Regions from separate parts of the Pseudoalteromonas sp. N1230-9 genome, predicted to be linked through region 1. Evidence: predicted binding sites of a transcription regulator. Region 1 holds the regulator's gene; each other region holds the start of a gene.
What was found. The regulator sigma-54, encoded in region 1, starts transcription at its own class of promoters, with help from an activator protein. The targets are predictions, from matches to a motif close to GTTGGCACGNNNNTNGNNT.
Positions count from the first base shown of each region.

Region 1 (3,145 bases):
GAAACAGTTCCTGATCGGTTTTTGCGCTGCGTAACTGTTTACAAAATTCTTTATCTTTTAGTCTATCAGCAATTGTTGATAAGGTCTTTAAATGAAGTTGGCAGTCTCCATCAGGTACGATGAGTGCAACAAAAATATCAACAGGGCGGTTGTCAATTGCATCAAAGTTAATTGGCGATTCGCTCACTATAATAAACGCATGTGGTTTATCAGCACCCGACATACGACCATGCGGAATAGCAATGCCTCTACCAATTCCTGTACTCCCCAACTTTTCTCGATTGAGTAAAGCATTAAGAATATCTTGCTGCGATAGATGAGGAAGCTGCTTATGAGCGAGTTCGCTGATAAATTCGAGAATTCTTTTTTTGCTATTAAAAAGGACCGCAGCTTTGCTGCAGTCCTGGCTAGTAAGTGAACTAAGTTTCATAATTTAGTGTCGAGCTAATTTCTCTTTGTGTTTAATAACTTGGCGATCAAGCTTATCAATTAGCGAGTCGATGGCCGCGTACATATCTTGATGCTCTGTAGAGGCAAACAGTTCGCCTCCGTTTACATGTAAAGTTGCTTCTGCTTTTTGACTTAATTTTTCTACATCTAGAATGACATGAACATTATTAATATGATCAAAATGCCTTTCTAGTTTCGCAAACTTGGTGTTTACATAGTCTTTTAATGAATCTGTGATTTCTACATGACGACCAGTTAGGTTTAGTTGCATAAGCATTTTCCTTCTATGTAAAACGTCTAAATCAAGCTTTTACGCTGATTAGACGGCGGTATTGCTAGAGACTCTCGGTATTTTGCAATTGTACGTCTAGCTACTTTAATTCCTTGCTCAGCCAATATATCTGCAATCTTACTGTCACTCAATGGCTTCGCTGAGTTTTCTGCGGCAATAAGCTTTTTGATTAAAGCGCGTATTGCCGTTGATGAACACTCGCCACCATTTTCTGTGCTGACGTGGCTTGAGAAGAAATATTTCAACTCAAAAATACCCCTTGGGGTATGCATATATTTTTGCGTTGTTACCCGTGAAATCGTCGATTCATGCATTTCGACCATTTCAGCGACATCATTTAGCACCATCGGCTTCATCGCCTCTGGGCCGTGTTCAAAGAAAGCCTGTTGTTGTTGAACAATACAGTTCGTTACTTTTAATAAAGTATCATTCCGACTCTCTAAGCTTTTAATAAACCACTTAGCTTCTTGCAGATGAGAGCGAATAAACTGGCTGTCACTGCTTGATTTTACAGAGCGTGACATAGCCGCATACTGGCTGTTCACTCTGATCTTTGGCATACAGTCAGGGTTTAGCTCAACCACCCAACGACCTTTTACTTTTTTTACCGATACATCAGGTATGACGTATTCAGACTCTTCACGTACGATGCTATCCGCGGGCTTAGGGTTTAAGCTATGGATAAGTGTCATCACTTCTTTAAGCTCGTTTTCTTTAAGCTTAGTCTTTTTCATCAAAGTACGATAGTCGCGACTTGCTAATAATTCGATGTGCTCAGATAAAACCATTTTAGTTTCAGCCAAATAAGGTGTATCTGCATCGAATTGACGAAGTTGTATACATAGGCACTCTTGTAAGCTGCGAGCACCAATGCCGACAGGATCAAATAGCTGTATTCTTTTTAAGACCGCTTCGACTTCATCAAGTTCTATTTCTTCTTCATCATCATTTTGATTAAAGCTTTCAACAATATCCTCACAACTCACAGTTAAAATACCTGAGTCATCGATAGCTTCGACTATAGCAACAGCAATCGCTTCGTCAGTCGGACTAAATGGGGTCAACTGTAGTTGCCACATCAGATATTCATGGAGAGTTTCGGTTGACGCACCTTGGTAAATAGACTCATCTTCTGGCATTGGCCCTGACGAGGTTGAAGGGGCTGCACTCATGTACTCATCCCACGTGACATCCATTGCTAGGTCGTCACTGACGGTATCTTTATTGAGTGCATCACTGCTCTCTTGCTCGTATTCACTGGGTGCTTCTTCTGCCGTAGCTGTGACTTGTGAATCATCAGAGTCAGATTTTTGTTCGTTTTTACCGATCGCTTCTTCATTATAATCCGCTTCTTCCACTTCAAGCAGAGGATTACTATCAAGCGCTTCTTGTATTTCTTGCTGGAGATCCAATGTACTAAGCTGCAATAAGCGAATGGCTTGTTGCAGTTGTGGAGTCATTGTAAGTTGCTGGCCCATGCGCAGCTGTAATGATTGCCTCATGTATCCCTAACAATCCTTTTAAATCATTGATTGATACTACTTTGAGTCAATATCAATATGTTGTCATTATTGTAAGTCTAGCAGATGCTCTAGTCGATGGTGTATTGGTTACAACCTGAATTGCTCGCCTAGATAGACATCGCGTACCGTTTGGTCTGCTAATACGTGCTCAGGCGTGCCTGATGCAATTAGCTCCCCATGAGAAACAATGTAGGCTTTTTCACAAACATCAAGGGTTTCTCGAACATTATGGTCAGTTATTAGTACACCGATACCACGGTTTTTCAAATGCTCTATAATTTTCTTTATATCTAACACTGAAATTGGATCAACACCAGCAAAAGGCTCATCTAGCAGAATAAATTTTGGATCTGCGGCTAATGCTCGCGCGATTTCAACACGGCGACGCTCGCCTCCTGATAGCGCCATACCTTGGCTATCTCGGATGTGCTGAATACTAAATTCATCAAGCAGGTTATTGAGTGTTTCTTCTCGTTGCTGTTTTTTAAGATCTTTGCGTGTTTCAAGAATCGCCATCAGGTTTTGGTAGACTGTCAACTTTCTAAAAATGGATGATTCTTGAGGTAAATAGCCAATACCTAATCGAGCACGATTATGCATGGGTAATAAAGTGATGTCGTTGTCATCAATACTAATTTTACCTTTGTCGCTTGGCACTAGCCCAACAATCATATAAAAGGTGGTGGTTTTACCTGCACCATTAGGACCTAGTAAGCCGACAATACTGCCTGCTTCGACTTCTAGTCCCACATTTTTGACAACTTGGCGGCCTTTATAGCTCTTTGCTAGCAGCTCTGCTTTTAATGTACTCATGGCTGGCCTTTATCATCTTTTTTATTATCAACAGGCACTAAGATTGTATGCACACGATCCGTTGAGT
Region 1 is NZ_CP090419.1:3,184,378-3,187,522, reverse strand. Features, by position in the region: gene ptsN (PTS IIA-like nitrogen regulatory protein PtsN) at 1-430, opposite strand, end outside; gene hpf (ribosome hibernation promoting factor) at 434-721, opposite strand; gene LY624_RS14795 (RNA polymerase factor sigma-54) at 748-2,244, opposite strand; gene lptB (LPS export ABC transporter ATP-binding protein) at 2,353-3,078, opposite strand; gene lptA (lipopolysaccharide transport periplasmic protein LptA) at 3,075-3,145, opposite strand, start outside.

Region 2 (3,145 bases), 1.6 Mb from region 1:
GCTTTGTTGTTTTTCTAGTGCATAAATAATCTCAGTTAACGTGCCACCTGCGCTGACAATACGTTGCTCGGCAAACACAGTTTGAGAAAGTAGTAATAACACGACACTTAGGTATTTCATACGCGAACTCCAATTTTGTTTGTTTCATTATATACATTCATTCGCAAATGAAAATAATTATCATAACTAATTGGATTTTGTGTTTTTACTTTTAAAAATGATTAGCAAGATTACGCTTTGCTCTTATGGCTAATTTATTGTGTTGCGCCCAGAAATTTATTTGAAAAACCAGTGTATTTAGCGTGATAGTTACTGGTACTATTTTGTCACGTGGGTAAAAAAGAGTGGGGCATATGTTAAGATTTTTTTCAATCAACCAAGGCGTAATAACACAAATAGAACCTGCCCCCGACACGCCATTGGCCACATCCATTAAAAATGCCCATTGGATTGATACGATTGACCCAACAGACGAAGAGCGTCGCGCCCTTGCTAGTACCTTAAACATTACTTTGCCTGCGGCTGATGATGTTGAAGAAATCGAAGCATCGTCGCGTTGCTTTATTGATCATGAAGGGCTTCATGTACATGCTCTGTTTATGTCGCCAAATGAAGGACGTTTTAATACGGTGACAGTTGCGTGTTTATTACAAGATAATTGTTTATTGACGATTCGTGATGATGAATTAGCTGATTTTCGTTTATTAAGACTTCGTGCTCGTAAAGGGCAAGTGGCATGTGATAACCCTAAACAATTACTGGTGACTTTATTCGATCAAAAGGTCGAAAATCATGCGGATATGCTTGAAGACATGCATCATCAATTAGAAAACCTCAGTGCCTATGTACTTGAAGAAGATGATTCAGACTTAGAACAAGCAGTAAGTCGAATTGCACGGCTTGAGGACAACAACGGTAAAGTACGTTTATGTTTAATGGATACCCGTCGCAATATTTCGTTTTTACTACGTTACCTTGGCGCACCCACAGAAGATCGTGAGTCACTTCGCGAGATTGTACTTGATATCGATACCCTGATGTCTCACTGTACTTTTTTGTTTGATAAAGTTAATTTCTTGATGGATTCAACCCAGGGTTTTATTAATATTGAGCAAAACCAAATCATTAAAACTTTCTCGATTGCGTCGGTGGTTTTTTTACCTCCCACAGTTGTTGCGAGTATTTATGGTATGAATTTTAATAGCATGCCAGAGCTTGAGTGGGCTTGGGGCTACCCGTTTGCTATTGCCATTATGCTACTGTCCGGCTTCGCGCCTTATTTATTTTTTAAACATAAAGGTTGGCTGTAAGGGCATAAAAAAGCCCAGCGCTAGCTGGGCAAGGGGTCTTCGGAAAGAAGTGTTAACCTTTTAATTCGCCTGTAGATGATTCGATATGTGCACGAACAAACCATTGGAACTGTTCAAGCTCTGCAAGTTGACCTGTGATCATATCTTCAGAAACAGGGTCTAATTCAGCAAGTTGCTCAAGCGCCTTGCGGTGATCTTTATTAACGCCGTTATAAACTTTATCAAGAGCAGTTAAGTGATCAGACACCAGCCCTTTGCCTAGCGAATAATCTTTCCACTCGCGGCGATCAACAATTGACTGTGGTGTGCCAACCGGAACACCGCCCATAGTTGCAATGCGCTCGGCAATAGTGTCGGTCATTTCTTGAACGGCACTCACTTGTGGATCAAGCATTTCATGCACGCCGATAAAATTTGGACCTACAACATTCCAGTGGATATGCTTAAGAGTAAGATGTAAATCGATTAAAGCGACCATGCGCTTGTCTAAAATAGCAATTGTATCGGCTGCTGATTCGTTATTAACGCCTGGGGCCGTGAATTCAGCGACTTTTGATGATGTATTACTCATTACTCCTCCGAGATTCTCTAAAATTGTATTTCCATAAAGCTTTTAAGTTACTTAGTCGTTACTTAAAAAGCGAAGTTATTAGAGTAGAAGCAATCGTTATGCCGATATCTTAAATGATTTTAAGTTTTTGTTTTTAAATGGTTTGCTTTTATTTTTGCTTTGATGGCGCCCAACATGATACTGAATGAATATGAAAAGTCTGCACACTCTATGTAAAAAATTCAGTGTGCAGAAGCGAGGAACAGAAATCGCTAAGAAAGCAGGGCCGCTGCTAAACGAACAAAGTCAGAAGAGGTTAAAATGCCAACTAAGTTATTATCATCATCGACAACGGGCATACAGCCGTGACGATTTTCAACAAAAAACTTAGCTACTTCGTGTAGTGGTTGATTAGGTGAAATACTTGTGAAATCAGTGGCCATAATATCTTGCACTTTAGTTTGCTTTTCTTTGCGTTCAAGTGCACTGGCACTGAAGTTAGCCATAATACTCATAACTTGAGCGATCATGATCTTTTGTGTCAGCATGCCAACTAAACCACCATGCTCATTAATGACAGGAATGTGTCGAATGTTTTTTTCTTTCATTAAGTTATGAGCATCATGCAATGAGTTTTCTGCGGTGATCGCCAGCGGATCGGGCGTCATCAGGTCTGAAACAAGGTGTGTCATGGTAAAGTCCTAGTAATTTAATCACGTTGGTATCAGTGTAGTCTGAATATGATTGGGTGCACTTCACCTAGATCAAAGTTTATGATTAATTACTTAAATTTTTTAATGATAAGGAATTAAAGTTAAACTGTGCAAATGATTAAAGTATGGTTTCAATTCGGTTACGGCCATTGTTTTTAGCCGAATAGAGGGCTTTATCTGCTCGGTTAATTAAGTCGTCAAATGTATCAGCTTGTTGCCAATGAGTTAGGCCAAAACTGGCTGTGAGTGAAATGATTTGTCCCTTATATTCAATTTGACTTGATTCGATAGTTTGGCGAAGCTCTTCAAGCTTTTGGTAGGCTTGATCTGGGGATTTTTCAATACTGAGAATGAGAAATTCCTCGCCCCCTAAGCGGCAGCAAAGATCTTCTTGGTGTAGATGATGTTGCAAAAGTTCGGCAAATACTTCTAGTACTAAGTCTCCTGCTTCATGCCCGTAATTATCATTTATACTTTTAAAAAAGTCGATGTCTAAAGCGCTTGCATAAAGAAAAGCCGCATGCTGATTAGTCAATAACTGCCGTTTTTCCAAAATATACTGAAGACCTCGA
Region 2 is NZ_CP090419.1:1,069,228-1,072,372, forward strand. Features, by position in the region: gene LY624_RS05035 (heme/hemin ABC transporter substrate-binding protein) at 1-120, opposite strand, end outside; gene corA (magnesium/cobalt transporter CorA) at 354-1,310, shown strand; gene dps (DNA starvation/stationary phase protection protein Dps) at 1,363-1,881, opposite strand; gene LY624_RS05050 (CBS domain-containing protein) at 2,133-2,552, opposite strand; gene LY624_RS05055 (GGDEF domain-containing protein) at 2,692-3,145, opposite strand, start outside.
Region 2: the regulator sigma-54 is predicted to act here: its motif matches at 1,969-1,987, upstream of dps (DNA starvation/stationary phase protection protein Dps).

Region 3 (3,145 bases), 1.2 Mb from region 1:
GTAAGTCCATCTATATCCTCCAATGTCGTTAATATAGAACAATTTTCAGCTGGCTCTTCACCGCCGCAACATTTTTGAGCTAATAGCGATAATGAATCATAAAACCGTGTTAACTCTTCAATACGCTGAGCGACTAAATCACGTTTTTGTAGCGTCATTTCTTTAACTTCATGGCACGAATGCTGATCTTTATGAATTTTTATTTGCAACAACTCATTTATTTCAGACAAGCTAAATCCCACGTTTTTAGCGCGTAAGATAAACGACATCTGTTTAATGTCTGTATCTGTATAAACACGGTACCCTGACTCCGATCGCGAACTAGGCGTTAACAAACCATGTTTTTCGTAGTACCTTAATGTATCTGTTGAAACACCCAACTTGCGGGCAAATTCACCTATTTTCATCACCGTCTCCATTTAAAAGCTTATACGTACTATAAACCTTGGAGTACACCCTAAGGTCAAGCATTAAATTAAAAAAGGAAAGCACATGAATATTACCATCCTTGATACCGCCACATTAGCAGATACCTCATTAGATTCGTTGGCAAACTTAGGAACGCTATCTTGCTATGATTTAACAGACCCACAAGATGTTGTTTCTCGTTGTCAGGATGCCGATATTATCATTACTAATAAGGTTGTTATTGATCAAAAAGCGATGTCCCAGCTTAGCAACCTAAAACTAATTTGTGTTGCAGCAACCGGCACCAATAACATTGATTTAGATGCAGCCAAAACACACAACATTGCTGTCACCAATGTGGCAGACTACTCCACTCCTTCTGTGGTACAGCATACATTTGCACTTATCACTAACTTATTAGGTAATACGCACCGTTATATTCAAGATTGCCAATCTGGAAAATGGCAGCAAAGTCCTATGTTCTGTCGTTTAGATTACAGTTTTAATGACATGTCAGGCAAAACACTTGCGATTATTGGTTATGGTTCACTTGGTAAAGCGGTTGCTGATGTAGGCCGTGCTTTTGGTGTTAATGTAATAATAAGTGAGCGCAAAGGGCATGCTCCTCGCGAAGGACGTGTTAGCTTTGAAGAGGCCATCAAAACAGCAGATATAATCAGTGTTCATTGCCCGCTGACCGATGAAACTCGCGACCAAATCGCAGCTAAAGAACTCAATATGATGAAATCAACAGCTATCCTAATAAATACAGCACGAGGGGGAATTATCAACGAAGCTGATTTAGCCAACGCCCTTGCTAATAATGTGATTGCGGGTGCCGGTGTGGATGTGTTGAGTAAAGAGCCAGCAGAAGAAAATAACCCACTTGCTATTTATCAAGGTGACAACTTACTCCTAACACCTCATATTGCTTGGGCTAGTCAAGAATCAATTGCTCGACTTGTGGCTGAAATAGCACTTAACATCAACGCCTTCAGTCAAGGTGAGGCACGTAATAGACTGGTCTAAAAAGCAATTTTTTAGTCAAATAAGCTAAGTAATGAGTTCCACATTACTTAGCTAGCTCGCAAATACAACTTAAACCCTTGATTATAAAGAAAATAAAATATTGGCAAATGGATTGCTATATATGAAAAAACGAAACGATAAAACAAGGGATATAACAATGAAAAAAGCACTTCTTATTGCCGCACTAACAGCACCTTTTTTAACTGGTTGTGTCATTGCCGTGTCAGATGGTGAAGCCGAAACTCACTGGGCAGGCGACTCGTCAACAAGCTGGCAAAAACACCACAAAAATAATCGTGAAGTCATTGCAAACTTAGCACTTGATACGCCTTACCAAACGGTACTCAACAAACTAAGCACACCTAACTTTACAGAGTTACTTAAACAGGACGACGGTGTATACCAAGTACTTTTTTATGCCACTCATAGCATCCACTCAGACAGCAAAACGACCAAAGATGAGTGCACTCCTTTGGTCTTTAAAAACGATAAATTAATTGGTGTGGGCGACACTATTTATAAATCACTCAGCAATAGCTAATTACTTTATGCAGGGGTAGACAAATAACCTACTCCTGCACTGTCGCCGATACTAATCGCGATACCACTTGATCGCGCCCAGCCCCTTTGGCTTGATATAAACCTAAATCAGCTTCTTCAAGTAGTGTTTGCTCAGCATAAACTTGTCCTGATTCAGTGGTAGCAATACCAATACTTATTGTTACATACTCTGAATTTAAAGAGGCCTTGTGCGGAATATTCAATTTATTAACTGCGTTACGTAATTTATTAGCAAATGCAACCGCCTCTTTTGCGGATGTATTCGGTAACACAGCTGCAAATTCTTCGCCACCGTAACGGGCAACAAAATCACTCCCTCGCTCACATGAGCCAACAAGTGCATGCGCTATTTTTTTAAGGCAATCATCACCGGCACGGTGACCATAACAGTCGTTGTAACGCTTGAAGTGATCAACATCCATCAATAAAACCGATAAAGGGGTATGATCTCGTCTTGAACGTCGCCACTCCCTTGATAAGTTTTCATCAAGGTAACGTCGATTAGGAATTTCAGTTAAACCATCAATCGATGCCAACATTTCGAGTAGATCATTCTTTTGTTTGATCATTAACTGATTGCGAACACGGGCACGAACAATCGCAGCGCTAAAAGGCTTAGTTATGTAATCCATCGCCCCTAACTCAAGGCCCTTGGCCTCATCATCATGGCTGGTATTTGCAGATATAAAAATAACAGGCAACATGTTTGTTGTGGTATTTTCTTTTATTTTCGCTAGCACTTCATAGCCATCGATACCCGGCATAACAATGTCTAATATTAATAAATCAACGGGTTGTGTTTTTAAAAATGTAAGTGCTTTTTCGCCACTTTCAACACAAAAAACATCGTAATCTTGTCGCAATGTTTTTTCTAAGACCAAGCGATTTAACGGATCGTCATCAACAATCAGTACCTTGGCTTTTTTCAACATTTGTAGATCCTTGTTCGATGATAAATGCAATAACTTGTTTTATTTGTCGTTGCAGCTCATCGTTTAATAACTCAGGAAGCTTGCCTTGCGTTTTAAGTTTAGCCTCACACTGTTTAGCACATGCTGACAATCGCTTAAAACCTAAATTACCAGCAGACCCTTTTACATTATGCACAACTCTAACCAGTTCTTCTGTAGTACTTAAGGTAGAAATT
Region 3 is NZ_CP090419.1:704,112-707,256, reverse strand. Features, by position in the region: gene LY624_RS03385 (SO_0444 family Cu/Zn efflux transporter) at 1-10, opposite strand, end outside; gene zntR (Zn(2+)-responsive transcriptional regulator) at 1-407, opposite strand, end outside; gene LY624_RS03375 (D-2-hydroxyacid dehydrogenase) at 493-1,437, shown strand; gene LY624_RS03370 (DUF3192 domain-containing protein) at 1,595-1,978, shown strand; gene LY624_RS03365 (GGDEF domain-containing response regulator) at 2,007-2,930, opposite strand; gene LY624_RS03360 (response regulator) at 2,899-3,145, opposite strand, start outside.
Region 3: the regulator sigma-54 is predicted to act here: its motif matches at 1,537-1,555, upstream of LY624_RS03370 (DUF3192 domain-containing protein).

Region 4 (3,145 bases), 940 kb from region 1:
GCGCAGCGGGTTTCTGGGTTGAGAATGGTGAAATCCAATATCCTGTAAGTGAAATCACAATTGCTGGTAACTTAAAAGATATGTTTAAAGCGGTCGTTGGCTTAGGTGGTGACATTGAGCGTCGTGGCGGTATTCAAACAGGCTCTGTATTAATTGAACAAATGCAGGTTGCGGGTAGTTAATTCATCAATAACTAATCATTTTTTAAGAGCCTCACTTTAGTGGGGCTTTTTTATTTGAAAAAACGCTTTACCTAAACCTAACTTGAGGTTTTATCTTGATGGCAGTTTAAAAATAAAAAGGAAAACTACCATGTATTTAGAACACGTAAACCTTGTTGTTAGTAATGTTGATGCCATGCTGCACTTTTATAAAGTCGCATTCCCGCACTGGCGTGTGCGTAGTCAAGGTGACAGCACATGGTCTGGAAAACCACGCAAATGGCTGCACTTTGGTGATGATTACCAATACCTTGCATTAAGTGATAACGGTGAAGATGAAAATCGTGATTTAGCGGGTCATCAAGTTGGCCTTGCCCATTTTGCTTATGTAACAAACGACATTAATGCCGTCATTGAACGTCTTGTTTCAGCCGGTTATGAAATTGATAAACACGGCCCAGAAAATCCATACCGTAAAAATGTTTATTTTATCGACCCCGCAGGTTTTGAAGTGGAGTTTGTAGAATATTTCAGTGATATTCCAAGTGAAAGGAATAATGATCTTTGATCTCGCCGTGAAATTCATTTCGCGCGGTAGTTGTAGCAGCAGGTTTACCACGCGTCATTTGTTACCTATTGCGCGATGTAAAATCGCGCCTACAATATCTCGCAACTTTTACTGCACCTTGTTCATTTCTTTCCAACTGGCTTTTAGGCTATTGGCAAAGCTGATGAACTTTTCTTTCATGGTACGCTTTACTTTGATCTCTACTGAGCCTAGCCATACGTTACCTTCAATGGTAATGGTTGGGCCCTGACCTTTATTTAGAGCGACTGACTTGTTTTCTACGCTGCCAATAACGCTAAACAGTTTAGATAGCACATTGACATGTTCAGGCACGTAGATTTCGTCGTTACCTAAAATACAGTTTACGTAAATAGTGACATGCTGATGCTGGAAAATCGCTTCGCTAAAGTCGAGTTCGATTGAGCCTAAGCAGTTTGTTAGGTGAATTTCTTTTGGCACAAGCCACTGGCCGCTACGCTCATTTGAACCAAGAATACTGCGTAGTTGTAAGTTTTCGTTGTCACTGCTATGGCTGTAGTGAGGTTTAAATTGCGCATGTTTATGCGATTTGTAATCTGTATCAGCTTTTAGCGCTAAGTCAGCAACAAGCTCAACAAGTACTTCGTTGCTGGTGGCTGCCATTGCTTGATCTAGTCGGCGTTCAAATGCTTCAGCTGAAATAACTGCATGACTGTAGTTATAAATGAGTTGGTCAATGACTTCTTCTCTTACTTGATCGATTGGGCGATCTTCAAGTTTAACGGCCATGGTAGTTCCCTGTTGTGATTATAAAGTGATTCTTCTGTTATTCGATATAAAGCAAAGCTTAGGCCAAATTTTATTTATATAAAAATCAAGTTGTTGTGTTTTTTGGTTTATTAGCACTTCGTTAAATTAACCATAGATTAATATTATCTGCAATTAATTGGTTATTTTTGCAACATTGTGAACTTATTACCGAGCAGCCTGTAAATTGTTACCGAGGAGAATATGTGTCTTGAATAGATTAAAGTGTAACCTATTGATATTAAAGTGATAAATAGTTGGCATCAAAGTCGCATTAAGTAATGTGTCTTTAATCAAAAGGAGAAAGATTATGAATACATTCAACAAGTCTATGATTGCCGCGTTAGTTATTGGTGCTACTAGCATGTCAGCTCAGGCAAGCAGCTGGGAAAATGAAAGTAAAGACGCTTGGATTGATGGTAAGGCAGAAACTGTTCTTTTAATGAACACAAATCTAAACAACTTTGACATCAACACAGATGTAAAAAATGGCAAGGTTGTACTAACTGGTAAAGTGAATAGTGAGCTTGATAAAGAGTTAGCAGAAGAGCTGGTATTAAGCTTAGATGGCGTAACTGATGTTGAAAACAAGCTTACAGTCGTAAAAGACATGAAAGCTAAGCATGCCAAAAAAGAGAAAGGTGATTCAGCTGAAAGTGATTTAACAGATGCAAAAATAAGCACTGTGATTACAACTCGCTTCCTATTTAATTCTGAAGTAGGTGGTACTGATATCGATGTAGATACTGACAAAGGTGTTGTAACCCTTAAAGGTACCGTTGAATCAGAAGCTGAAAAACAGCTTGCAGTAAGCATTGCAGAAAATGCTGAAGATGTTCGCAAAGTAATCGATGAGTTAACGATTGTTGCTGAATAATAAGTAATTAATGAAAGCCCAGCTTTGGCTGGGTTTTTATTTTGTTTTCAAGGAGTGAATCATGGACTTAATTCGCATTATATTGTCAGTTTTAATTCCCCCTTTAGGTGTATTTTTACAGGTAGGTTTAGGTGCACAATTCTGGATTAATATTCTTTTAACCTTATTAGGGTACATTCCAGGCTTGATTCATGCTGTGTATATCATTGCTAAACGATAATTGCACACAAGGATGACTTAGGAGCACAGCATGGAAAAGCTGTAGGAATAACGGATTATAAACCGCAAGGAGTTACATAATGGAAAACGTAGCAAAGCATAATGGAAAGCAAGGAAGTAACAAGGCGTTATGGACAAGCGCACAATGGCAACGCTTTATGGAAAAAGTGAACGGATAATTGCTAAGGAACGGCAAGTGGTAAGGAACCTAAAATGGATGAAGCTAGCGTAAGGAGGTGACTATATGGAACAAGTACAAACGCAATCAAAACAAGGAATGGACAAACAAGGAGCTGCTTTATGGAATAAGCAGCAGTGGCAAGACTTTATGGATCATGCGAAAGCAGTTGCGCCGCAGGTAACAGGGAAGGCTGACGATAAAAACCCGATATTATCTTCAGGTGATATCGGGTTTTTAATCACATCAGCAATTTATCTTTATAACTTAAACTGATTAACCGTTTTATTTAACGAGACTGCTAACTCATTCAAATCACGGGCTTCATCAGCCAATTCATGAGCATGATCTGCCGT
Region 4 is NZ_CP090419.1:397,450-400,594, forward strand. Features, by position in the region: gene pmbA (metalloprotease PmbA) at 1-182, shown strand, start outside; gene LY624_RS01910 (VOC family protein) at 313-729, shown strand; gene LY624_RS01915 (LiaF domain-containing protein) at 838-1,497, opposite strand; gene LY624_RS01920 (BON domain-containing protein) at 1,826-2,392, shown strand; gene LY624_RS01925 (YqaE/Pmp3 family membrane protein) at 2,454-2,612, shown strand; gene LY624_RS01930 (hypothetical protein) at 2,856-3,065, shown strand; gene LY624_RS01935 (methyl-accepting chemotaxis protein) at 3,050-3,145, opposite strand, start outside.
Region 4: the regulator sigma-54 is predicted to act here: its motif matches at 1,547-1,565, upstream of LY624_RS01915 (LiaF domain-containing protein).